Regions from separate parts of the Streptomyces sp. NPDC091416 genome, predicted to be linked through region 1. Evidence: riboswitches for the same ligand, from Rfam matches in the RefSeq annotation. Region 1 holds a riboswitch; the other holds the start of a gene.

The links. A riboswitch is a leader RNA that binds a small molecule or an ion and turns the genes downstream of it on or off. The one in region 1 is predicted to bind cyclic di-AMP.
Positions count from the first base shown of each region.
Region 2: it holds a riboswitch for cyclic di-AMP, as region 1 does, so the genes downstream of both, ACIQMX_RS23870 (transglycosylase SLT domain-containing protein) here and ACIQMX_RS03530 (NlpC/P60 family protein) in region 1, are expected to answer to the same signal.

Region 1 is NZ_JBIVTU010000001.1:814,347-826,414, forward strand. It holds gene ACIQMX_RS03500 (SWIM zinc finger family protein) at 90-1,529, shown strand; gene ACIQMX_RS03505 (DUF5691 domain-containing protein) at 1,569-3,302, shown strand; gene ACIQMX_RS03510 (cobalamin B12-binding domain-containing protein) at 4,030-4,443, opposite strand; gene ACIQMX_RS03515 (esterase/lipase family protein) at 5,086-5,976, shown strand; gene ACIQMX_RS03520 (M23 family metallopeptidase) at 6,248-7,942, shown strand; gene pcrA (DNA helicase PcrA) at 7,987-10,425, opposite strand; cyclic di-AMP (ydaO/yuaA leader) riboswitch at 10,685-10,851, shown strand; gene ACIQMX_RS03530 (NlpC/P60 family protein) at 10,859-12,019, shown strand.
Region 2 is NZ_JBIVTU010000008.1:97,280-109,347, forward strand. It holds gene ACIQMX_RS23840 (hypothetical protein) at 6-176, shown strand; gene ACIQMX_RS23845 (antitoxin) at 409-597, opposite strand; gene ACIQMX_RS23850 (GMC oxidoreductase) at 865-2,451, shown strand; gene ACIQMX_RS23855 (carboxymuconolactone decarboxylase family protein) at 2,542-3,021, opposite strand; gene ACIQMX_RS23860 (dihydrodipicolinate reductase) at 3,018-4,097, opposite strand; gene ACIQMX_RS23865 (FG-GAP repeat protein) at 4,210-5,694, opposite strand; gene ACIQMX_RS23870 (transglycosylase SLT domain-containing protein) at 5,890-6,768, opposite strand; cyclic di-AMP (ydaO/yuaA leader) riboswitch at 6,774-6,957, opposite strand; partial or broken gene ACIQMX_RS23875 (ABC transporter ATP-binding protein) at 7,266-7,852, opposite strand; gene ACIQMX_RS23880 (SGNH/GDSL hydrolase family protein) at 8,422-9,204, opposite strand; gene ACIQMX_RS23885 (PadR family transcriptional regulator) at 9,191-9,760, opposite strand; gene ACIQMX_RS23890 (VOC family protein) at 9,914-10,321, opposite strand; partial or broken gene ACIQMX_RS23895 (helix-turn-helix domain-containing protein) at 10,588-10,888, opposite strand; gene ACIQMX_RS23900 (DUF4097 family beta strand repeat-containing protein) at 11,120-11,788, shown strand; gene ACIQMX_RS23905 (M23 family metallopeptidase) at 12,023-12,068, opposite strand, start outside.

The sequences.
Region 1 (12,068 bases):
TGTGGTTCCCACGGTGCACCATGGCACTGACAATCGGCCTTCCCGCAGGTCAGGGGCAGTTGTCAGTGGTGCGACCTAACGTCGTTCCCATGCTGCTGACTGACGGGGGAGAACCCTTGGGCGCCGCTGCTCCGGCGGCGCGCTGGACGGTGGAGCAGGTCCTGGCCCTGGCTCCTGACGACGCTTCACACAAGGCGGGCAACAAGCTGAGTTCGGCCGGTCCGTGGTCGGACACCGGAGGCGATGGTGCGGGCGCGGTGTGGGGGCTGTGCCGGGGCAGCGGGAGCAAGCCCTACCGGACGGTGATCGACACCACGGGCCCTGCCTACAAGTGCAGTTGCCCCAGCCGTAAGTTCCCGTGCAAGCACGCGCTGGGACTGCTGCTGCTCATCGCGTCCGGCGGACCGGTGGCGTCGGCCGGCGATCCGCCGGACTGGGCGGACGAATGGCTGACGGGCCGGCGCGCCCGCGCCCGCGCCAGGGAAGAGGCTCCGGGCGGCGGCCCGGCCGATCCCGAGGCCGCCCGGCGCCGCGCCGAGCGCCGGGCGGAGCGGATCGGTGGCGGCGCACAGGAGCTGGAGCGGCGCCTGACCGACCTGTTGCGCGGCGGGCTGGCCGCGGCCGAACAGTCGGGGTACGGGCTGTGGGAGGAGACGGCCGCCCGCATGGTCGACGCACAGGCACCCGGTCTGGCGGGCCGGGTCCGGGAGCTGGGTGCGATCCCGGCCTCCGGCCCCGGCTGGCCGGTGCGGCTGCTGGAGGAGTGCGCCCTGCTCCATCTGCTGGACACTGCGTGGCTGGGCATCGACCGGCTTCCGCAGCCACTGGCGGCGACGGTCCGTACCCGTGTGGGTCTGACGGCCGCCGCGGAGGGGCCGCCGGTCCGTGATCGCTGGCTGGTCCTCGCGCAGTACGACACACCCGAGGGCAAGATCGTCACGCGTCGCGTCTGGCTGTACGGCAGGGACTCGGGCCGCTTCGCGCTGCTGCTGTCCTTCGGGGCCGCCGGCCGCTCCCCCGCCCTGGCCCTGCCGGTGGGCGTCACGCTCGATGCCGGGGTCACCCACTTCCCGGGGTCCGGACAGCTGCGGGCGGAGCTGGGCGAGCAGTTCGGCCCTCCCGTGCCGGCCGGGCCACCGCCCCCGGGCGTCACGGTCGGCGGGGCGATCGCCGCGTACGGCAGGGCACTGGGCGACGACCCGTGGCTGGAGTCCTGGCCGGTGACGCTGCGCGATGTCATACCCGTGCCGTCCGCGGACGGCTGGCAGCTGGTGGACGCGGAGGGCGATGACGCGCTGCCCGTCGCCGCTGCCGCGCTGTCCCGTCCGGCGTTGTGGAAGCTCGTCGCGCTCTCCGGCGGTGGCCCGGTCACCGTCTTCGGGGAGTGCGGCCACCGCGGCTTCGACCCGCTGGCGGCGTGGCCCCCCGGAAGCGAGGGCGGACACGAGGGCGGTGGCGGCGCCGCGTCAGCCGATCCGTCATTGCGCAACCGTGCGGACGCCGCCGCCGAGACCGTGCCGCTCATCTGACCCTGACCGTGCCGCTCATCTGACCCTGGAGGAGGAGCGATGCCTCGCACCACCCCGCCCACGACCGCGTCCACGACTCGGCACCCGGCCGGGCTCGCCACCATGACCGGGCCGGTGTCCCCGGCTGCGTCCCCGAGCGGTTCATCGTCCGACGGACCCGCCGTGGGGCCGGTGTCCACGCCGTGGGAGGAGCTCGTCACCTCGGCGTTGCTCGGCACGGACCGCCGTCCGCCCGGGGCCGCCTCCGGTACCGGTCCGGACGCCGCCGCGGCCGCGCTGCTGGACGTTGCCGCGCTGCATACGGTGCGGCGCCGGGCGGGTCTGCTGCCCGCCCCCGCCGCGCCCCGGCCGAATCCCGCGCCCGCCGACCCGCGGCCGGCGCTGCCGGAGGCGGCCCGGAGCCGGCTGGCACAGCTGCTCGCGGACCGGGCGGCGCCGGGCGGCTCGGGTGGCAGGCGTGGCACGGCGCCCGACCTCACGGAGCTGATCCCGCAGTGGCTCGCCACCGCCAATCTGCACGGCTACCGGGCCCCGGACGCCGCGTTGCCGCCCCTTCTGGACGCGGCCCGCGCGCGCACCGATCTGCGGCCCCAGGCCCTGACGTTCGCCGGGCCGCGCGGGCTGTGGCTGGCCGGGCTGAACCCCGACTGGAAGTTCGCGCTGCGGGGTGCGTCCGGCAGCGCACTGCTGCCCGACGTGACGGACGGGGAGGCGGTGCGCCGCCTGTGGGAGGAGGGCCTGTTCGCCGAACGCGTCGCTCTCCTGTCCGCCGTACGGGCGCATGAGGCGGACGCCGCCCTCGCCCTGCTGGCCACCACCTGGTCCACGGAGCGGGCCGAGGACCGGCTGATGTTCATCGACTCGCTGCGCACCGGGCTGTCCGGGGCCGACGAGGAGTTCCTGGAGCAGGCCCTCGCCGACCGCAGCCGCAACGTGCGCGCCACGGCCGCCGAGTTGCTGTCCGCACTGCCCGGATCGGCACTGGCCCGACGGATGGCCGCCCGGGCCCTGTCGTGCGTGAGCCCGGGTCTCACCGGTACCGGGCCGTCCGTCGCCGTGGAGGCCCCTCACGAATGCGACGCGGCGATGCAACGGGACGGGGTGGTGACGCTGCCGCCCTCAGGGCGCGGCGAACGGTCCTGGTGGCTCGGCCAGTTGGTGGAGTCGTCCCCGCTGTCCGTCTGGCCGGCACGGTTCGGCGGCCGTGGTGCGCGGGAGATCGTGGCCCTGCCCGTGGCCGACGGCTGGGGCGAGGAACTGCACGCGGCCTGGTGCCGGGCTGCCGTGCGGCAGCGCGACGCGGAGTGGGCGCGGGCGCTGCTCGGCGCCCCCTCCACACCACCGTCGAACGGGCCCGGTACGGCGTCGCTCGCCGAGCGGTCGAAGCTGCTCGCCGTTCTTCCCGGCACCGAACGGGCCGACTGGGTGGCCGGGTTCATCGCGGCCCACGGCCTGTCGGAGGCTTTCCAGCTGCTGGGGGTCTGCCCGACGCCGTGGGCGGAGCCGCTGGGGCGCTCCGTGGTGGACGCCCTCGACATCGCCCGGGACGCGGGCAGTTATCCCTGGAGCTTCAGCGGGGTGATGGGCCTCGCAGAGCGCTGCCTGAACCCGGCCGAGGCGGACCGGCTGGAGGTCCTCACCACGACACCCGACGAACCCGCGGACGCCTCGCCGGGTGCGAACGGCTACTGGTCGGAGGCGTTCCAGCGGCTGGTCTCCACGTTGCGGCTGCGCGCGGCGATGGACAGGGAGCTGATACCGGCCACCCGCTGAGGCAGCGGTGAGGAGCGGTCGCCGGACGCGGTCGCCGGACATCGCCCGGCGGCAGGCCGAGCGTGCCCTGCCCGGGGCACCGCGTACCGCCTACCACCGGGAGCACCGCGTACCGCCAGGAGCACCGCCAGCCACCGGGATCTCCCGTACCGCCCGCAGCACCGCCCACCACCGGTGGCACGCGTACCGCCAGGAGCACCGCAACCTGCCCGGGGGGGCAGGCGCACCGCCCGGAGCGCCCCGTACGACCGGGCGCCCGCAGAAAGCGGACGAAGCCGGACCGCACGGCGCCGCAGTCCCGGACCGGTCCGGGCCCGGACCGCAGTCCTCGGTCCGGCCCGGACCCCTCAGGGCCTGGCGCGGAGGCCCGGACCGCCGAGCCCGGGGCGGAGGCACGGACCGCAAGGCCCGGGGCGGAGGCACGGACCGCAAGGCCCGGGGCAGGCCACCGCGGACCGCCGGGCCCGGGGCGGAGGCCCGGACGCAAGACCCGGGGCGGAGGCCCGGACCACAAGGCCCGGGGCAGGCCACCGCGGACCGCCGGGCCTGGGGCGGAGACACGGACGCAAGACCCGGGGCGGAGGCACGGACCGCAGAGCCCGAGGCGAGAGCCCGGGGTGGAGGCACGGACGCAAGGCCCGGGGCGGAGGCCCGGACCGCAAGACCCGGGGCAGGGCCCGGACCGCACGGCCCAGGGTGTCCGGGTCCGTGCAGTCCGGGCCGTGTCCTATGCCTCCGCCGGCTGGCGGACGTTCGCGTTGACCCAGTCGACGATCGCGACCGTCGTCGCGCCCGGCGTGAAGATCTCCGCGACACCCTGCTCCTTCAGCGGGGCGATGTCGGCTTCCGGGATGATGCCGCCGCCGAAGACCTTGATGTCGGCCGCGTCGCGGTCCTTCAGCAGCTCGATCACCTTCGCGAAGAGCGTGTTGTGCGCACCGGAGAGGATCGAGAGGCCGATGGCGTCGGCGTCCTCCTGGATCGCGGTGTCCACGATCTGCTCGGGCGTCTGGTGGAGCCCCGTGTAGATGACCTCCATACCGGCGTCGCGCAGCGCCCGCGCGATCACCTTGGCCCCGCGGTCATGGCCGTCGAGGCCCGGCTTGGCCACCACCACACGGATCGGACCGGTCACACCCATCACTGCCTCCACATGCGTCTCCCGTGCCTGAAGGCCAGGGAATGTGAACGAACGTTATCTCCAGCATCCCGCAAGCCACAGTTTCGCGGTGGGCGGGGAGGGGGAAATCACACGTGGGACATGTTCACCGGGCACCGCTCCCGCAGCACACGGCAGCCCTGCCGTGCGGGACCGGCCGCCGGGGGAGCCGCGACGAGGTCGCCGTACCGCCGCGCCGTCAGCCGCACGGCACGGTGGTACGGCTCACGCCCGCCCGTCCGCCGGTCACCGATGGTGGCCCGGCGGACGGGCGGGCGGCGAGTCCCGGACGGCCACGGCCGGCCCGGACCTCCGAGAGGCGCCCCATGAGGGCAGACGGGACAGGGAGCCGCTCCTCCCCGGGTGCCGAGCAGGAGGTCGACCGTGAAGACCCCGAAGACCACCCACACCCCGAACACGGCGCACACCCCGAACACAGCGCACGCCCCACACACCTCACACGCCTCACACACCCCGACATCCCCACACCCCAACCCGCACGCCCCACACGCCCCGCAGCCCTCGAAGACCCCGCCGACCCTGCCGGTTCTCCCGGCACTGCCCCTTCTTCCCCTGCTGCTGCGCCGGCTGTGTACGGGCACCACCTGGCTGCCGTCCGTCCGGATGCCGTCCACCCGGCTGTCCGCGGCCCTGATGAGGGCGACGGTGCTCGAACTGGTCGTACTCGCGGGTCACACCCTTCTGTATCCCACCGGCATCACCGGCGAGCGGCACCCCGCGGCAGGCACAGAGCCGGGCACGGCGACCGGCACGGCGACCGGAGCGGCGACGGGAACGGCAGCCGGTACGGCAGGGCAGTCCGTACCGGCCCCCGCGTCCGCTCCCGCGGGGACCACCGCGCTGCCCACCGGGCACCCCGACCGGCCGCCCGTCGTACTCCTGCACGGCTTCATCGACAACCGCTCCGTCTTCGTCCTGCTGCGCCGCTCGCTCGCCCGGCACGGCTGGCACCACCTGGAGTCGCTCAACTACTCCCCGCTGACCTGCGACATCAGTACGGCTGCCGAACTGCTCGGCCGGCACATCGAGGAGATCTGCGCCCGCACCGGCCACCGCGAGGTCGACATCGTCGGCCACAGCCTGGGCGGCCTGATCGCGCGCTACTACGTCCAGCGGCTGGGCGGTGACCGGCGGGTCCGCACGCTCGTCACGCTCGGCACGCCGCACGGCGGCACCGCCGTCGCCCCGCTGGCCGGCGCCCACCCCATCGTGCGCCAGATGCGCAGCGGCTCGGCGCCGATCGAGGAGCTGCGGCTTCCCGCGCCCGGCTGTCGTACCCGGTTCGTCAGCTTCTGGAGCGAGCTGGACCAGGTGATCGTCCCCGTCGAGGCGGCCTGCGTCGACCACCCGGATCTGGATGCGGTCAACGTCCGCGTCAGCGGCGTCGGCCACCTCGCCCTCCCCGTGCACCCCGCCGTGGCTGCCGGTATCCGCCAGGCGCTGGACGCCCGCTCGTCGGCCCAGGGGGCCGAGGGCACCGCCTCCGTGGCCTGAGGACGACCGAATCTTCCGGAATCCGGCATTCGCGCCCCTTCCGTCAACACCCCGTCCCGGCCACAAATAGAACGCGTTTCGAACATAGAGCCAAGGCTGTGTGAGCGGTCCGTCGAAAGACGGCCGATTGCCCGTTTCCTGAGCGGCAGGGGGCCGTCGAAGATTGTCGGCGTCGTCTACCGCCGGGTACAGTCGCGGCCACTGCTTTCCCCGGAGTCCCCCACCGGACCCCGGAGACACTGGTCCTGCTGCCGAGGCGAGAGAGACGTTGGTGAACGACCAGCACCCCCACGCCGGGTACGCCGGATACGACGGCCACTCCACGGGCGGCTTCGACAGCGACCCGCTCTTCGGCTCGCTCCCCGGCGGCTACGACGGCTCGTACGACACCACGACGGGCTACACCGCCCCGTACGGCGGCAACACGGCCGACCACAGCGGTACGCACGACGCCTCCCTGTGGGACACGGGCCCGCATCCGACGGCCGAGTACGGCCATCCCGCCGACTACACGGCCTACACCGCGCAGCCCCAGCAGCCCCAGCAGCCCCAGCAGCAGCACCCGTACGATCCCGGCCCGCAGTACGACACCGGCGCGACCTGGATCCCGGCGGACGTCGGTTACGGCCACACCGTCCCGGCCCAGCACGGCGCCCCGGACACCTCCGGCCAGTGGGACACCACCACCTGGCAGCAGACCGGCCAGTGGACCGGCGCCGGCACGACGGGTTACGACACCGGCGCCTACGACGCCACCGCCTGGAACACCGGCGCCACGCCCGAGTACGCACAGCAGACCGCGCCATCCGCGCCCACCGCGGCCGCGCCGGAAGCAGCCGGACACACGGCCCCGTATCCGTACGCGACGGACGAGGCGTACGAGGCGTACGAGCCGCAGAGCTCCCACGAGACGCCGTACGAGCAGCCGTACGAGACACCGTACGAAACGCCTTACGCAACGCAGACGCAGGCGTCCTTCGATCCGTACGAGCCCTACCGGACTGCCGAGTTCAGCCTCGTGCAGACCGACCTCGCCACCGAGGTCACAGACACCACAGACACCACAGACACCACAGACGCCGCAGAGGCCACAGCGGTCACTCAGGCCGGCGACCACACCGCGTCCGAGCCGGACGACCACGAGGCCGCCGCACAGCACCCCGACCCGGCAACCGTTCACCGCCCCGTCGGCCGCCCCGTCACCCGCAGTGGTGGCGGGAGCCGCAGCCGCAGGCGCTCCCCCGCGAAGCGTTCCGCGCTCCTCACCGTCGCCGTTCCGTCCGCCTGCGTGATGAGCGTGGCGGGCATCGCCGCGGCCTCCGTGGGCGGGATGGGCGGCGGCGAGGAGAAGAAGGACGAGACCACGTCGATGGCGGCCGCCGACCCCGGCACGGTCAAGCCCGTCGCGGCCAACAACAAGCTGGACACCCAGCTGGCCAACCTCAGTGCCGACGCGGAGAACTTCGCCGACCGCGCCAGCCGCACGCAGGAGCGCATCGATCTCAAGGCGCGGCAGGCCGCCGAGAAGAAGAAACGCGCGGACGAAGCCGCCCGCAAGGAGGCGCTCCGCCCCAAGTTCGTCATGCCGGTCAAGGACCACCGGCTCAGCGCGTACTTCGGCCAGGCGGGCGTCAACTGGATGTCCGTGCACACCGGCATCGACTTCCCCGTCGACTACGGCACGCCGGTGATGGCGGCGACCGACGGCACCGTGCGCACGCAGTTCAACACCGCCTACGGGAACATGGCCATCGTCACCGCGGCCGACGGAACCGAGACCTGGTACTGCCATCTCAGCAGCACCCGGATCCGGTCCGGCTCGGTCAAGGCCGGTGATGTCATCGCGCATTCCGGCGACTCCGGCAACTCGACCGGCCCGCACCTGCACTTCGAGGTCCGGCCCGGCGGCGGCGCGGCGATCGATCCGCTGCCCTGGCTCCGCAGCCACAACGTCAACCCGAACTGACCGGGTGGGCGGCCGCGGCCGCCCACCCGCAGAGCCCGGTACCGCTACAGCTTCTCGACCGGGGCGTACCGCAGCAGCAGCTTCTTCGGCCGCTCGTCCCCGAAGTCGACCGTGGCCTTCGCCTGGTCCCCGACGCCCTCGACCGCCGTCACCGTGCCCAGACCGAACTGGTCGTGGGTGACCCGGTCGCCTGCCACCAGCGTGACCGTCGGCTTGTCCGAGGTCCGCCGGGTCGCGAAGCCCGAGGGACCGGAGCGCGCGCGGGACGCGGAGAGCGACGAGGTGATGCCCGACGTCGGTCCGGCCGGCGCCGCCATCGGGCCCTTGCGCTTCCACTCCAGGTGCTGGTCCGGGATCTCCTCCAGGAACCGCGACGGCGGGTTGTACGAGGGCTGGCCCCAGGCGCTGCGCATGGCGGCACGCGTGAGGTAGAGCCGCTCGCGTGCGCGTGTGATGCCGACGTAGGCCAGCCGGCGCTCCTCCTCCAGCTCCTTGACCTGGCCGAGCGCCCGCATGTGCGGGAAGACGCCGTCCTCCATGCCGGTCAGGAAGACCACCGGGAATTCCAGGCCCTTGGCGGTGTGCAGTGTCATCAGCGTGACGACACCGGAGCCGTCCTCGTCCTCGTCGGGGATCTGGTCCGCGTCGGCGACGAGCGCGACCTTCTCCAGGAACTCGGCGAGCGTGCCCGCGCCTTCGTCCTCGGCCCGCTCCTGTTCGAACTCGAGGGCGACGGAGGCGAGTTCCTGAAGGTTCTCGATCCGGGTCTCGTCCTGCGGGTCGGTGGACGCCTGGAGCTCGGCGAGGTAGCCGGTCCGCTCCATGACGGCCTCCACCACGACCGCCGGTCCCGCGCCGGACTCCACGATCGTGCGGAGCTCCTCCATCAGCGTGTTGAACCGCTTCACCGCGTTCGACGAGCGGGCCGCCATGCCGTACGCCTCGTCGACACGGCGCAGTGCCTGCGGGAAGGAGATCTTCTCGCGCATCGCCAGGGCGTCGATCATCGCCTCGGCCCGGTCGCCGATGCCGCGCTTGGGCACGTTCAGGATGCGGCGCAGCGGGACGGTGTCCTCCGGGTTGGAGAGGACGCGGAGGTAGGCCAGAACGTCCCTGACCTCCTTGCGCTCGTAGAAGCGCACGCCGCCGACGACCTTGTAGGGCAGGCCGACGCGGATGAAGATCTCCTCGAAGACACGTGACTGCGCGTTCGTCCGGTAGAAGATCGCCACGTCGCCGGCCTTGGCGTCGCCCGCATCGGTCAGACGGTCGATCTCGTCGGCGACGAACTGCGCCTCGTCGTGCTCGGTGTCCGCGACGTAGCCGGTGATCCGGGTGCCGGCGCCCGCGTTGGTCCAGAGGTTCTTCGGGCGGCGGCTCTCGTTGCGCTCGATGACGGCGTTGGCCGCGGAGAGGATCGTCTGCGTGGAGCGGTAGTTCTGCTCCAGCATGATCGTGGTCGCGTCCGGGTAGTCCTCCTCGAACTGGAGGATGTTGCGGATGGTCGCGCCCCGGAAGGCGTAGATCGACTGGTCCGCGTCACCGACGACGCACAGCTCTGCGGGGGCGTCCTCGGGACCGGTCGGACCGACCAGTTCCCGTACGAGCGTGTACTGGGCGTGGTTGGTGTCCTGGTACTCGTCGACGAGGACGTGGCGGAAGCGGCGGCGGTAGTGCTCGGCGACGTCGGGAAACGCCTGGAGCAGGTGCACCGTCGTCATGATGATGTCGTCGAAGTCCAGCGCGTTCGCCTCGCGCAGCCGGGACTGGTAGAGCGCGTAGGCCTGGGCGAGCGTCTTCTCGAAGCCGTCGGCCGCCTGTCCGGCGAAGGTCTCCTCGTCGATGAGCTCGTTCTTCAGGTTCGAGACCTTCGCCGTGAACGACTTCGGCGGGTAGCGCTTCGGGTCGAGGTCGAGGTCGCGGCAGACCAGGGCCATGAGGCGCTTGGAGTCGGCGGCGTCGTAGATCGAGAACGAGGAGGTGAAGCCGAGCCGCTTCGACTCGCGGCGCAGGATCCGTACGCACGCGCTGTGGAAGGTCATGACCCACATGGCGTTGGCCCGCGGTCCGACGAGCTGCCCGACGCGCTCCTTCATCTCGCCGGCGGCCTTGTTGGTGAAGGTGATCGCCAGGATCTGGCCCGGGTGCACGCCGCGCTCGGCCAGCAGATGGGCGATGCGGTGCGTCAGTACGCGGGTCTTGCCCGAGCCGGCACCGGCGACGATGAGCAGCGGCGACCCGGCGTGCACGACGGCTGCGCGCTGCTCGGTGTTCAGCCCGTCCAGCAGCGCGGCCGCGTCGATCACCGGGCGGTGGGCCCCGTCGCGGTAGTACGCCTCGCGGGGCGGCGGGGGGCCGTCGAATACGCCCGCGAAGAGGCCCTCCGGCACCGCTTCGGGTGCGGAGTCCTCGGGGGGCGGCGGGGGCCCTTCCTCCGTGTGCTGGAGGCCGGCCAGGAAGCTGTCGTCAAAGAGGCTGCTCATCGCCTCCCGAGTCTAGGCGTGCGCACTGACACTCCGGGCCCGAGTGACGAACCACGCACCCGCGACCGCACACACAGAGCGAGCGGCGGACCGCACTGCGTGCAGCGGCCGGGGGTCCCACCTGCTCCGCAGCGCCCCGATCCGTCGAGGTCACGAAAATGTATCGGGCATATCGAACATCAACCTTCACAGCGGCACCATGAGTTGGCTAGCGTGCTCGTTCGGGCGGCCCGTACCCCCAGAGGCGAACCACGCCGAGCGGGCGTCCACGCCGAATCCGGGCCGCCTCTCACGGGCGTCCGGAACCGGGGACCCACACGCATCACCGGGGTGAATCGGTCCGCAACCCCCACCAGGACCGTAGGGCAGCCTTCCGTTCCGCCCGAACCCGACAGCTAACCCGGTAGGCGGTCCACGGAAGGAGATGCCGGTTTTGGCATCGCATCGCAAACCGCGCACCCGCGTGCGCAGTACCGGCCCGGCCGTCGGGATCACGACGGCCGCACTGGCGTCGGTGACCCTGCTGTCCACGCAGAGCGCACTCGCCGCCCCGGCGCCCAAGCCGAGCATCGAGGACGTGCAGAAGAAGGTCGACGACCTCTACCGGCAGGCGGGCACCGCGACCCAGCAGTACAACCAGGCCAAGGAAGCGACGGCCGCGCAGCGCACCAAGGTGGACACGCTTCTCGACGACGTCGCCAAGCGCACCGAGAAGGTGAACGAGGCCCGCAGGACGCTCGGCACGTACGCCGCCGCCCAGTACCGCGGCGGCGCCCTCGCCCCGACCGCCACCTTCTTCCTGGCCGACGACCCGCAGTCGTTCTTCGACCAGACCCACCTCATGGACCGGATGACCGAGCGCCAGACGCGGGCGGTGTCGGACTTCCGTACGCAGCAGGCGAAGGCGTCCAAGCAGCGGGCCGAGGCCGTGGCGAGCCTGGAGACGCTCACCGAGTCCCAGGCGACGCTGCGCACCAGCAAGCAGAGCGTCCAGACGAAGCTGTCCGAGGCCCGCGGGCTGCTGGCGAAGCTGACCGCCGAGGAGAAGGCGCGCCTGGCCGAGCTGGAGCGCAAGAAGGAGGCGGAGGCCAAGCGCAAGGCGGCGGAGCTGGCGAAGAGGCAGGCCGCCGCGAAGGCCGAGGCCGACCGCAAGGCCGAGGAGGCCGCCAAGGAGGCCGGCAGCGGTACGGGGACAGGCACCGGAAGCGGGACCGGCTCCGGCTCGGGTTCGGACGCCGACGCCTCGACCAAGGCCGAGAAGGTCATGGCCTTCGCCCGGGCGCAGATCGGCAAGCCGTACGTCTGGGGAGCGACCGGCCCGGCCTCGTACGACTGCTCGGGGCTCACCCAGGCGGCCTGGAAGGCGGCCGGTGTCGACATTCCGCGGACCACCTGGGACCAGGTGAACGTGGGCACCCGGATAGCCACGGAGGATCTGCGCCCCGGGGACCTGGTGTTCTTCTACGACGACATCAGCCACGTCGGCATCTACAAGGGCGACGGCATGATGATCCACGCGCCGAAGCCGGGGGCGAACGTGCGCGAGGAGTCGATCTACTACATGCCGATCTACGGGAGCGTGCGGCCGGGCTGACGGGCCCGCCGGGGTCGCCGCGGGGGTCGCGTATTGGGTCCACGGGCCC
Region 2 (12,068 bases), on a different contig from region 1:
CGATCATGGGCAAGAAGCAGAGCCGGCACAACCGCGGCGCCCGCACCGGAGGCCATGAGCACTCCGCTGCAGCGGAGGCCAAGGAGCAGACGAGCACGGCGCCCGAACCCGATGCGGTGAAGGCGATCTCGGAGCAGGTCTCCCACAAGCGCGAGCGGAAGTTCGGCCACAACTGACCTTGCGGCGCGCCGGCGCCACCGCCACCGCGCGCTCAGGAGCGGCAGCCACCGTCTCACGGAGACTGCCGCTCGCTCGGGCCGTATCGCCTCCGGGCGCCGTCCCGAACGAAATACGACATGGAGCGCGGCGCCCGCGTACGAATCGCGGCGCAGCGCCTGCCACCCGCAACACGACGCAGGGCCCGCCGCCCGGATCCGGGCGGCGGGCCCTGCGGAGGTGGTGCCGGCTCTACTGTTCGCCGGTGGGCGGACGGCGGTCACCGAACTCGTCATTGAGCTTCTGCTGGGCGGAGTCGACCTGGCCGCCGTACTTGCCATCGGTCTTCTTGTCGACGAAGTCGCCGCCCTTCTCGACTCCTTGGCGGGCCTGATCGGGATGCCCCTTGATCATGTCCTTGATCTTGTCGAGCATGCTCATGACTTCCTCCTCATGGAACGCTGACCCTCCCAGCATCCATGCGATGCCCATGTGCCGCATCCGGGACGACGACGGCCGCCGGCACCGGCACCCCCCGGCACCGGCGGCGGACGCTCACGGGCCGGGGAAATTACCCATAGGTATGTAGTGACTTCTCACGCGAGCGCCAGTAGAACTCGTTCTCATTCGATCGAGAGTGAGGAACGTCACATGACGGATTCGAGCTTACCCCACAAGAGATCGAGCGAGGTCTCGCGTCGCCGGTTCATGGCAAGAACAGGTTTCATTCTGGGAGCCGCGGCCCTCTCCGGTCATGCCACCGCCGCCCAGGCGCGCACCACAGGCGCAGCGGCGGTGATCGGCAGCGGCGACCACGTCCCGGTTCTGGTCGTGGGCACCGGGTACGGAGGTTCCGTCGCCGCCCTGCGGCTCGCCCGCGCAGGGATCCACGTCCATCTCGTCGAGATGGGGATGGCCTGGGACACCCCCGGGGCGGACGGCAAGATCTTCGCCAACACGACGCAGCCGGACGGCCGTTCGTACTGGCTCCGCACGAAGAGCAAGCAGCCGCTCAGCAACTTCCTCGGCTTTCCCATCGACCGGGCGATCCCCCGCTACACCGGCATCCTGGACGCCGAGGACTTCAGCGGCATCACGGTGTACCAGGGGCGCGGCGTCGGAGGCGGGTCGCTGGTCAACGGCGGCATGGCGGTGACACCCAGGCGGGAGAACTTCGGCGCCGTCCTCCCGTCCGTGAACGCCGACGAGATGTACTCCACCTACTACCCGCGCGCCAACGCCGGCCTCGGGGTCGGCACCGTCGACCCGGCGTGGTTCGACAGCGTGGACTGCTACCAGTACGCCCGGGTCGGCCGCAAGCACGCACAGCGCTCCGGCTTCCCGTTCGTCTTCGTGCCCGATGTGTACGACTGGGACTACATGGAGCAGGAGGCGGCCGGCACCGTACCCAAGTCGGCGCTGGACGGTGAGATCCTCTACGGCAACAACCACGGCAAGAAGTCGCTGCAGCAGACCTACCTCGCCCAGGCCCGGGCCACCGGCAACGTCACCATCTCGCCGCTGCACCAGGTCACTTCGGTCACCCCGGCGACGGGCGGCGGCTACACGGTCGTGATCGACGAACTGCGCACCGACGGAAGCGTGGCGACCACCAAGACGGTCGTCGCGGACAAGGTGTTCTTCGCCGCGGGAAGCGTCGGCACGAGCAAGCTGCTGACCCGGCTGAAGGCCACGGGCGCGCTGTCCGGCCTGAACGACGAGATCGGCAAGGGCTGGGGCGACAACGGCAACGTCATGTGCGGCCGCGCCAATCACATGTGGGACGCGACCGGCGCGGTCCAGTCGAGCATCCCGTGCGGCGGCATCGACAACTGGGCCGCCGGAGGCGCGTTCGCCGAGGTCGCGCCGCTGCCGACCGGGATCGAGACGTTCGCCTCGTTCTACCTGTCGATCACGAAGAACCCGAACCGCGCCCAGTTCTCCTGGAACGCCGCCACGGGGAAGGTCGACCTGAACTGGCAGACCGCCTGGAAGCAGCCGTCCATCAACATGGCGAAGACGATCTTCGACAAGATCAACGCCAGGGAGGGGACGATCTACCGGACCGACCTCTTCGGTGTCTACAAGATCTGGGGCGACCACCTCACCTACCACCCGCTCGGCGGCGCCGTCCTCGACAAGGCCACCGACAACTACGGCCGCCTGCACGGCTATGCGGGCCTCTACGTCATCGACGGCTCGCTGATCCCCGGCAACACCAGCGTCAATCCGTTCGTCACCATCACGGCACTCGCCGAACGGAACATCGAGAAGATCATCGCCACCGATCTGTGACCGCGGGTGCCCTCGCGCGAATCCTCCGGTAGGAGGTGCCGGACAGGCCTCCTACCGGATGCGCGCCACGACCGGGTCCTCCGGTGTCTCTCAGTGGCCCGGCAGTACGCACACCGCGTCGAGTCCCAGCACATGGTTGAGCCGGCCGAACGCCAGCCAGGAGCCGATGCTCATGCTCAGCTCGACGATCTCGTGCTGGCTGTAGTGCGCGGTCATCCGGGCCCAGAACGCGTCGTCCAGGCCGTGGTGGTCCAGGGCGTACCGCTCGGCGTACTCGGCCGCCAGCCGGGTCCGGTCGTCGAAGGCATCGGTCGTGCGCCAGTCGCTCACCGCGCCGGCGAACTCCTCCTCGACCTTCCGCCCGTCGCGTTCGGTGCGCCAGTCCAGGCAGAAGAGACAGCCGTTGATCTGCGCGATGCGGAGCCTTGCGGCCTCGAACTCACGGAGTCCGAGCGTGGTGTGCTCGTACACCGAGAGCGAGAAGTTCGCGGCGGCCATGCCGATGCCGGGGACCATGTCACCCCACACGTATCCGATCGGCTCCTGGCCTTCGGGGATGTCGATGATCATGACTGCTTCCTTCCGAGTCGGCCGGCTGCGGGACGCAGGGGCACGTCGAGCGCGTCGTAGAGTCCGGGTTCCGCCTCCACCAGCCAGTCGATGGCGTTCACCAGCCGTCCGACGGCGGTGGCGTTGCCGCCCGCCGAGCGGTTCTCTCCCTCGTCGGTGGCCTCGACGGTCACCTCGATGCGCGGGCGTCCCTCGATGATCACCCGGTGGGCGCCGGCGCCGTCGGGCGGCGACGGCCAGTCCGGGGCGCACGACGGATGGATGCGGGTGATGTGCTCGATGACGATGCGGGGTTCGCCTTCGACGATGCCCTGGACCTCGAAGCGGACCGCGCCCTGGGTCCCGGCCTCGAACTCACCCATCGTCCTGGTCGTGACGGTGGTTTCGAGCGGCCGCCGGGCCATGGTCTCGCGGATGTCGTCGAGTTCCACGCCCAGGGCCCGGGCCATCAGCCGTATCTGACCGCCCCACACCATGGTCGGGACGGAGGCCGCGAGCATGAGGGGCTCGTACTCCATGGGGTGCCCCATGCCGATCAGGTGGCGCACCGAGTCGGGCTGGTCGTACGTGGAGTAGTCGAAGATCTCCTGACAGCGGATCGCGTCGATCGTGGTGCCGAGACCGCTGATGAGCAGGGGAAGTACGTCGTTGCCCCAGCCCGGGTCCACGCCGGAGACGAAGAGCGATCCGCCACCGCCGGCCACGGCGGCCAGCACCGGTTCGCGCAGCTCGGGCGGGGCCCCGCGGCCGTCGTAGAGCGCGTACAGCGCCGGAGTGACGACGACGGCGCCCCCGGCCACCGCCCTGGTGATGTCGGCCAGGGCCTCGTCGGGACGGATGTCGCCGGAGGCCGCGTACACGACGGCCCGGGGGGCGGTGGCGAGCACCGCTTCGATGTCGTCGGTCGCCGCGACGCCGAGGTCGCGTTCCAGCCCGGCCAGGGCGCCCGCGTCGCGGCCCACCTTGCCGGGATCGTGGACGAGGACGTGCGCGAGTTTCAGGGCCGGATGGGCCTCGACGGCGCGGATGGCCGCACGGCCGACATTGCCGGTTCCCCAGACCACCGTGGAAATCATGCGGCGGAGGGTAGCGCGCGGGATGAAAGGTTCATAGTGCCTTCGCGCACCGGCTTGGGAGCGGGTGGGGACGGGCCCGGGAGAACTGTCCCCGCCCCGCTCCCCCGGGCTGCTACTCGTCGATCGCGGTCCCGTATCCGGCGCCCTTCTCCGGACCTCCGAACGTTCCCGCGTCGAACGTCCACGAGCCGGCGGCTGTCACGCCGCCGGTACCGGCCGGGAACGCCCACACGATGCCGTCGCCGGCGTTCTCTCCGGGCGCGGCGGTCAGCAGACCGGACCGCCCGTCATCGTCGGGATCGGTCAGCCGCACCCGGCCGCCCCAGCGGTCACCCCGTTCGGGAACGCCCGGCACGTTCACCGAGTCCTGGTCCCAGGAGCCCGCACCGGCGGCGGTCAGCCCGCCGGCCGCACCGCGCAGCACCCACACGGCACCCGCGTCGGCAACAGCGCCGATGTCCTCGCCGGGGGCGCCGATGGCCACTTCCGCGTACTCGTCGCCGTCGGTGTCCGCGACGGAGAGGTCAGCGCCCCAGCCGTCGCCGGCCTCCGAAACACCAGGGACCCCCGGGGTGTCCTGCGTCCACCACACGGGCGGGGTGCCCGGGCCCTCGGCGCCGACCGGTCCGTCGCCGGCGCTGCCGTAGTACACGCCGACCACACCGCCGGTCATCGCCTCGCCGCCGTCGCCCGGGCTGTTCGGCTCCCCGGTGACCAGGTCGTCGTAGCCGTCGTTGTCGATGTCGCCGGAGGCGACTGCCGGACCGCCGCGCAGGTCGTGGTCGTAGCGGAGCCCCTGGACCTCGCCGAGGAGGAGCGCGGACCATCCGTGGCCCGGCTCGTCGCCGACGGTGACGCCGGAGATGACGAGGTCGGCGAGACCGTTGCCGTCGTAGTCGCCGGTGGTCAGGGCACGGGGTGCGATCTCGCGCCCGGGGGTGCCGGGGATGCCGCTGCTGCTGCTCGACGTGGCGTTCCGGCGGGTGCCCGGGGCGTACTGGAACAGGGCGAAGCCGGTGCGGTCGGTCACGGCCAGCTGGTCGCCGGGGATGTCGGGGCTGAAGTGCGCGGCGGCGAGGGCGCTGCCGAACCCCATGCCGGCGGCGAGTTCCCCGGCCTGCATCCAGTCGCTGCCCGAGCCGGAGAGCCCCTGCGCGGAGCCCCACAGGACGATGACGCCGCCCGCGTCGGTAACCGGTTCGACGTTCTCGCCCGGGAGGCCCACGACGGCGTCGTCGTACCCGTCCCCGTCCAGGTCGCCGGTGGCGAGGGCGGTGCCGAAGCCGTCCCCGGCCTCGGCGCCGCCCGGTACCCCGGTGGTGTCCTGGCTGAGGACGGCGCCCCGGGCGGTGCCGATGCCGCCCGGCCCGCCGTACTGCACGGTCACGTAGCCCGCGCCCTTCTTGCCGCCGATGGTCCCGCCGGGCGCGCCGATGAGCACGTCCTCGTAGCCGTCACCGTTGAAGTCGGTGTTGCGGTCGTCCGCGTGCGTTCCGCCGGGAGTGCCGGCGGCGTAGGCGGAGGGCGCGGTGACGGCGGCCCCGGCGATCAGGAGGAACGAGGCCGCGACGACGGCGGCCGGCCGGTAGGTGCGCACGAGCGGCTCCTCGGTTCAAGGATGACCGGGCGAGACCGGGGGGATGCCGGGAAGAGCCCGTTTCCCTCCCGGCGCCCTGTTGGACCGGCTCGGCGGCGCAAGGGTTGTACGGCATCGCAAAAGGGGTGGAAGGGAGCTGCCGAGCTCCCTTCCACCCCTTCTCACGGCTCCGCGCGGGGGCGGTACCGCGGTGGATCAGTAGGCCCCGAAGACGTTGTCGATCGAGCCGTACGTCGCGGCGGCGTAGTTGCACGCGGCGGTGATGTTGGCGACGGGGTCCAGGATGTCCAGCGAGGTGCCGGGCACGTGGTACGCGTCGAACGTGGGCTGGATGACCTGGAGGAGGCCCTTGGACGGGGTGCCGGCGGCGGCGTTCGAGTCCCAGTTGTTGACGATCTGCGGGTTGCCCGAGGACTCGCGCATGATGTTGCGGTGGATGCTGTCATAGCTGCCGGGGATACCGTGCTCGGCCATGATGGCGAGGGACTCCTTGATCCAGCCGTCGAGGTCGTCGGTGTACGCCGTCGCGGCCTGCGCGGGAGCGGTCTCGGCGGTCTGCTCGGCGACGGGCATCGCCGTCCGCTCGGAACGGTCGGCGCGGTCGGCGCTCTCGGCACGGGCGGCCGACGACTGCGAAGCGCTGTCGGAGGTGTTCTCCGCCTTGGAATCGCTCGGGGTCGCGGCCTTGGGGGCGGCGGCGGTGGACTTGGCGCCGATGGTCAGCTTCAGGCCCGGGTGGATCAGGTCGGGGTTGCCGCCGACCACGTTCCGGTTGTCCTTGTAGAGCTGCTCCCAGCCACCGGCGAGGGAATGCCCACGAGCGATCTTGGCAAGCGAATCGCCGGAGATCACGGAATAGGTGGTGGACTTGCCCTGCTGTACGGCAATTCCCTTGCCGGCAACGGAAACCGGGGCCACGGCCTTTTCCGCGACGACCGACTGGACCGGTGCGGCGGAAGCCGATCCGGCAGCGATCAGGGGGAGCGCGAGAACCGCGCTGCCCGCGCTCACGGCGATGAGACCGCGGGTCAGGGGGGTGGACTTGGAACGACGGTGATGACCCTTGATGGGCATGGCGCTTTTCCTCTCCGCCGCCTGCGAGGTGAGCTGTCGGGTTCGGACTGGAGATGTCCGGCCGCGCATGGCGACTTCACCCCTAGCCGCTCCGGATTCCCGGAACGGCGGCAAACCTGGGTCCCCCGCTCCTGCCGTACGTGAGTGGTCGGGTTACCGGACGGCGGCAGGATTCGGCGTTCCATCCGGATTGACGGTGACCGTAAGCGAGAAAGACCGGGCGAAACAAGCCCGGAATTCCTGATCACAATTGATTCGCAAGATCAATAAAAGGAAATGTGCGATGCCGGTCACATCCGGGCGGGCCGGCTTTCTAGGGGCGACAGGGAACCGAAGCATCTGGTTCCGCGTCAGGGGCGGGAAACGTGACGCTGGCCACTGCGCCCGAAACGGGCGATTTGCCCGTCGCCCGGACGCCGCACCCCCGGGCCCGCGACACGGGGAGCATTCCCGACTATTACGATCAATCACCTAATTGGGACATTGAGGGGTGGGGGTCACCTGCCCGGCGACGCCTGTTCGGTGCGCGGCACGACGACCGGTGAGCCGTCGCCCGGGGCGGCGAGCATGTCCGCGCCGAGCGCGTACATGCTCCTTCACCAGTGCCGCGTCGACCGTCGCCCGGGGGGCGCCCGAGGCGATGACGCGGCCGTCCTTCATGGCGACGAGCGGGTCGGCGTAGCGGGCAGCGGCAGCCAGGCCGTGCTGGACCATGACGACGGCACGGCCGGTGGCCGCGACCTCGCGGACGGGTTCCAGGACCTCGACGGCAGGCCCGGGGTGGAGGGCGATGGTCGGTTCGTCGAGCAGGACGACCGGGGTCTGCCGGGCCGGCCCCACCGCGCGGGCAGCGCCGGCGCTGCCCGCCGGGACAACCGGTCGACGCGCTCCCCTCCGGCCAGGCCGGTGGTGCCGGTGGCGTCGAGTGCGTCGTGTACCGCCCGCTCGTCCTCGCGCGACCACTGACGCAGCAGCCTCTGGTGCGGGCTGCGGCCGTAGCCCGCACCAGGCCGTCCACGGTGACCGCCTCGGGGGCCCGAGGCGACTGCGGCAGCGGCGCGACATGGCGGGCGGCCCTGCGGCGGCCGGTCTCCCGGGTGCGGCGAGGCGGTTTGCGGCCAGGGTCCGGGTGGGACTGCCCGCGACGCCGAGGCGGCACCGACCAGCAGGCCGGTGAAGACGCGGGGCCGCCGGAGGTTCCCACACGATCGTGACGGTTCCGGCGTCGCCGGTTCCCAGGAACCCCGAGAGAGTCCGCGACAGGCTCGTCCCGGACGAACGCGCCATCACTGAAAGGCTGACGCGGAAAGCCGGCAGCGGAACGAGCAGCGCTGAGGCCAGCGGGCTGCGCCTCCGGAGGAGCCAGGAGAGCGTCCCGGTGCGGAGCACCACGCTGTCGTACGGGGCCACGTCCCTCGTCGGCAACTCCGGTGTGGGCGTCGACGGCGCGGAGCACGGCGCTGTCGGGGGTCACGTCCGTCATCGACACGTCCGGTGCGGGCGCCGACGGCAAGGACCAGCTGCACCGCATCCGCCTCGCACGCTGACCTTCCGTCACCCGCCGAAGGAGTCCGGCCCACCGCGCGACGCGGTGGGCCGGACCCCTTCGGGCACCCGTGCGTGAACCTCAGCCGCGGCGGCGCGGGCGGGCGGTCATGCCGCGGTACTCAGGGGCAGGAGGTGGGGGCGCTTGGCGGTGCGTCCGTCTCCCGATGACCGGCCGCGCAGCCGGCGCCCGAGCCACGGGCCGAGGAACGCGGCGGCCCAGCGCAGTTCGGCCCCGGCGGACTGCCAGCCGGTGGGGAGCACTTGGGGTGGCAACGGGTGCGTCCAGGTGGAGTCGCTGTGGGGCAGGTCGATGGCCTGGGCGACGGCTGAGGCGATCCGCGCGTGGCCGAGCGGGCTGGCGTGCAGCCGGTCGACGCTCCACAGGCGCGGGTCGGTGGCGACGGGGTGATGGGCTATCTCGGCGACGGCGACGCCGTGGCGGGCCGCGGCGGCGCGGATGAGGGTGTTGAGCTCCGACACCCTGGACCTGACGGGCCGGGCGACGGGCGCGATCTTCCCCACGTCGGGGATGGTCAGGGTCGCCACCTGCGCCCCGGCCGCGGTGAGCGCGGCGAACATCTCCTCCAGGTGGCCGGCCACCTCCCCGACGTCGACCCGCGGCCGGAGCAGATCGTTGACCCCGGCCACGACGGTGGCCAGGTCGGGGCGCAGGGCGAGAGCCGGTTCCAGCTGTTCGGCGTGGACCTGGCCGGCGACCCGTCCCCGCACGGCCAGATTGGCGTACTGGAGGCCGGGGCTGACGGTGGTGAGGTGCTCGGCGAGCCGGTCGGCCCAGCCGCGCAGGCCGATGATGTCGTCCCCGTCGCCGACCCCTTCGGTCTGGCTGTCGCCCAGCGCGACGTAGCGCAGGTACTCAACGCCCGGCATGAGCCGCCTGCCTCTCCCGCAGCACGGCCGCGATCCGCAGGCACCAGTCCCGGTGGCCCTGCTCGAAGGCCACGCCGCGCAGGCACGTCAGGTACGGCCCGATGCGCTCGCCGTGGCGGAGGAACTCGTCCTCGTCCGCTTCCCCGCGCATCTGCCGCAGCAGATCGTCGAGGAGCGCGATCTTCGCGTCCGCCGCGGCCACTCGCTCATCGAGCTGCTCGATGACCTGTGCGGTGCCGATGCGGTCGGCGGACTGGACCTTGACGAGCAGGTCGTCGCGGATGAAGGACGGCTTGGACGTGGTCGCGGCGAACTTCTCCAGCTCCTCGCGGCCGGCGTCGGTGACCTGGAAGACACGTTTGTTGGGCCGGGTCTCCTGAACCACCTGCCGGCCCTCGACCAGCCCCTCCTTCTCCAGCCTGGCCAGCTCGGTGTACAGCTGCTGGGGCAGGGCGTGCCAGAAGTTCGCGACGCCGACGTCGAACGCCTTCGCCAGTTGGTACCCGCTGAACTCGCCGTCCAGCAGCGCCGCCAGCACGGCATGTCGCAAGGCCATGGAAGCAGCCCCTCCCTCTCCTCACCGGTCGGCCGGCGACACCGGCCGACACCCGTCGTACTCAAGAATAGGACTACTCAAGCTCTTGAGTACAAGTGACGATGCTGCCGCCCGGCGGCGGGAGGGGCTGCGGCCCTGGGGAAGGACTACGGCCTACGACGCCGGGGGCGTCGTCGCCGCGTGACTTCCGTAAGGGCGCGTGATGATTTCCATTCCATGACCCGCGGGATCCATGAAGTACAGCCCGCGCCCGCCATGATGGAAATTGATCTCACCCGCCTGTTCGAGACGCGGATCGGCGTAGTACGTGATTCCCGCGTCCTGGATACGCCGCAGTGCGACATCGAACTCCGCGTCTCCGATGAGGAACGCGTAGTGCTGCGGGGCGATCGACTCGGGCGGAAGGGTGGCGAAGTCCAGCGTGACGCCGTTGCTGAACAGGACCGGAATGAACGGCCCCCACTCCGCGCCTACTTCGAGATCCAGAAGATGGGCCAGAAACTCGGCGGATTCCCGGTTGGACCGGGCGTGGATGATCGTGTGATTCAACTCGACAGACAAAGCGGAATGCCTCCGAAGGCATCTCCCGGACACCTCCATGCCTCACCCGGCCGGTGACCGGCACGCGATGTCCGCCTGAGATCATAGGAGTGGTTCCGCCCGCCTGTCGAGCCACTTCGACCGGGCACGCCCTGGCCGGCCCACAAGCGATCCGGGTCCGGTCCGGCGGCGTCGCCCGAGAACGTTCCGGATTTCGTGCGGAGAACCTCACGGGCCCGCTCCGCAGCGCGTGTTATGCCTTCGTTCACGAAGTCGAGGAAGCGGGCGACGAGGACGGTGGTGAACGCCTCCTCGTACGCGCGCACGGCCTCGGCGTCACGCCCGTGCGGCAGCGGAGATGCCTGCGATCCGCCGGGGACGGCCTGTCTGCACTGGTGCGTGCGGCGTTCGGTGTGACGGTGCGCGAGGTCGGCGCGGTAGGTGGTGGGCCGCCGTTACGCCTCACCTCACGCGTGATCGTCGACGTGGGGCGGTCGGGGCGTCGGGCGATCTCCGCGTACGGAGACCGCCCGTGAGCCCGAGCGCGATCTGCTGCCGTTCCTGCTGGGCGAGCCTGCCTCCCGGCATCACGGCCCCTCCCTGGTTTTTCATCGGCGCCGATACCCCGACCGTAGCGTTCGCGTTCAATCCATTGCAATGAATGAGGACGGGGTTGTTGCGTTAGCCGCACAACCATTGCAACGATGCTACACCTTTCACCTGTACGTATGGCCACTTGGAGCAACAACGTCATTGCGCGATCAGTGAACGCAACGTAGCGTTTTCGCCATCGGAAACAACGAGTCGGAGGAAGGCATCATGCAGAAGTACGACACCCCCACCCCGGTCCTCGCCATCCTGGACATCGCGGCCGGACACGTCCGGTTCATCGCGGCCGACCGGCCCGACACCACGGTCGAGATCCTGCCCGCGGACGCCTCCAAGAGCCGCGACACGAAGGCCGCGGAACAGACCACCGTCCGGTACGGCGACGGCGTTCTGCGGATCGAGTCCGCACCGGCCAAGAACCGCCTCGTCGGCAACACCGGTTCCGTCGAGGTGACCATCCAGCTGCCCGCCGGCTCCCGCATCGAGGCGAAGACGGCCGACGCCGAACTCCGGGGTGTCGGAAGGCTCGGCGATGTCGTCCTCGAGTGCGCTCAGGGCTCGGTCAAGCTCGACGAGACCGCGGGTGCCCGCGTCACACTGCTCTCCGGTGACGTCTCGGTCGGCCTGCTGGGCGGCCCCGCGGAGATCCGCGTCCAGAAGGGCGACATCCACGTCGCGGAGGCTGTGCAGGGCACGGTCGAACTGCGCACCGAGTACGGCCACATCTCCGTCGGCGCCGCCCGCGGCGTCTCCGCGTCCCTGGACGCGGGTGCCGCGTTCGGCCGGATCGAGAACGCGCTCAGGAACACCGACGGCGACGCAGGTCTGAACATCCACGCGACCACCACGCACGGCGACATCTCGGCCCGCAGCCTGTAGACCTGCAGAAAGAGCGTCCCTCCTGCGCAACCCGGCCTTCTCGGCGAACGGTCCGCGCAGGTCCTGCGCGGACGACCCGAAGCAACAGAGCGACCGTCATGCCGCCGCAGGATCCGCCTCACCCCGTCCCGCCGCAAGGGCGGCGCACCCCGACAACACGTCGGCGTACGCCGCCCTTTCGGCGCCCTCGACCCTTGGGCCGGCACGCGCACGGAGCGGTCCTGGGGGTGTGGGTCAGTCCCACTGGTCCTGGTTGATGAAGCGGCTGAAGCCTCGCCAG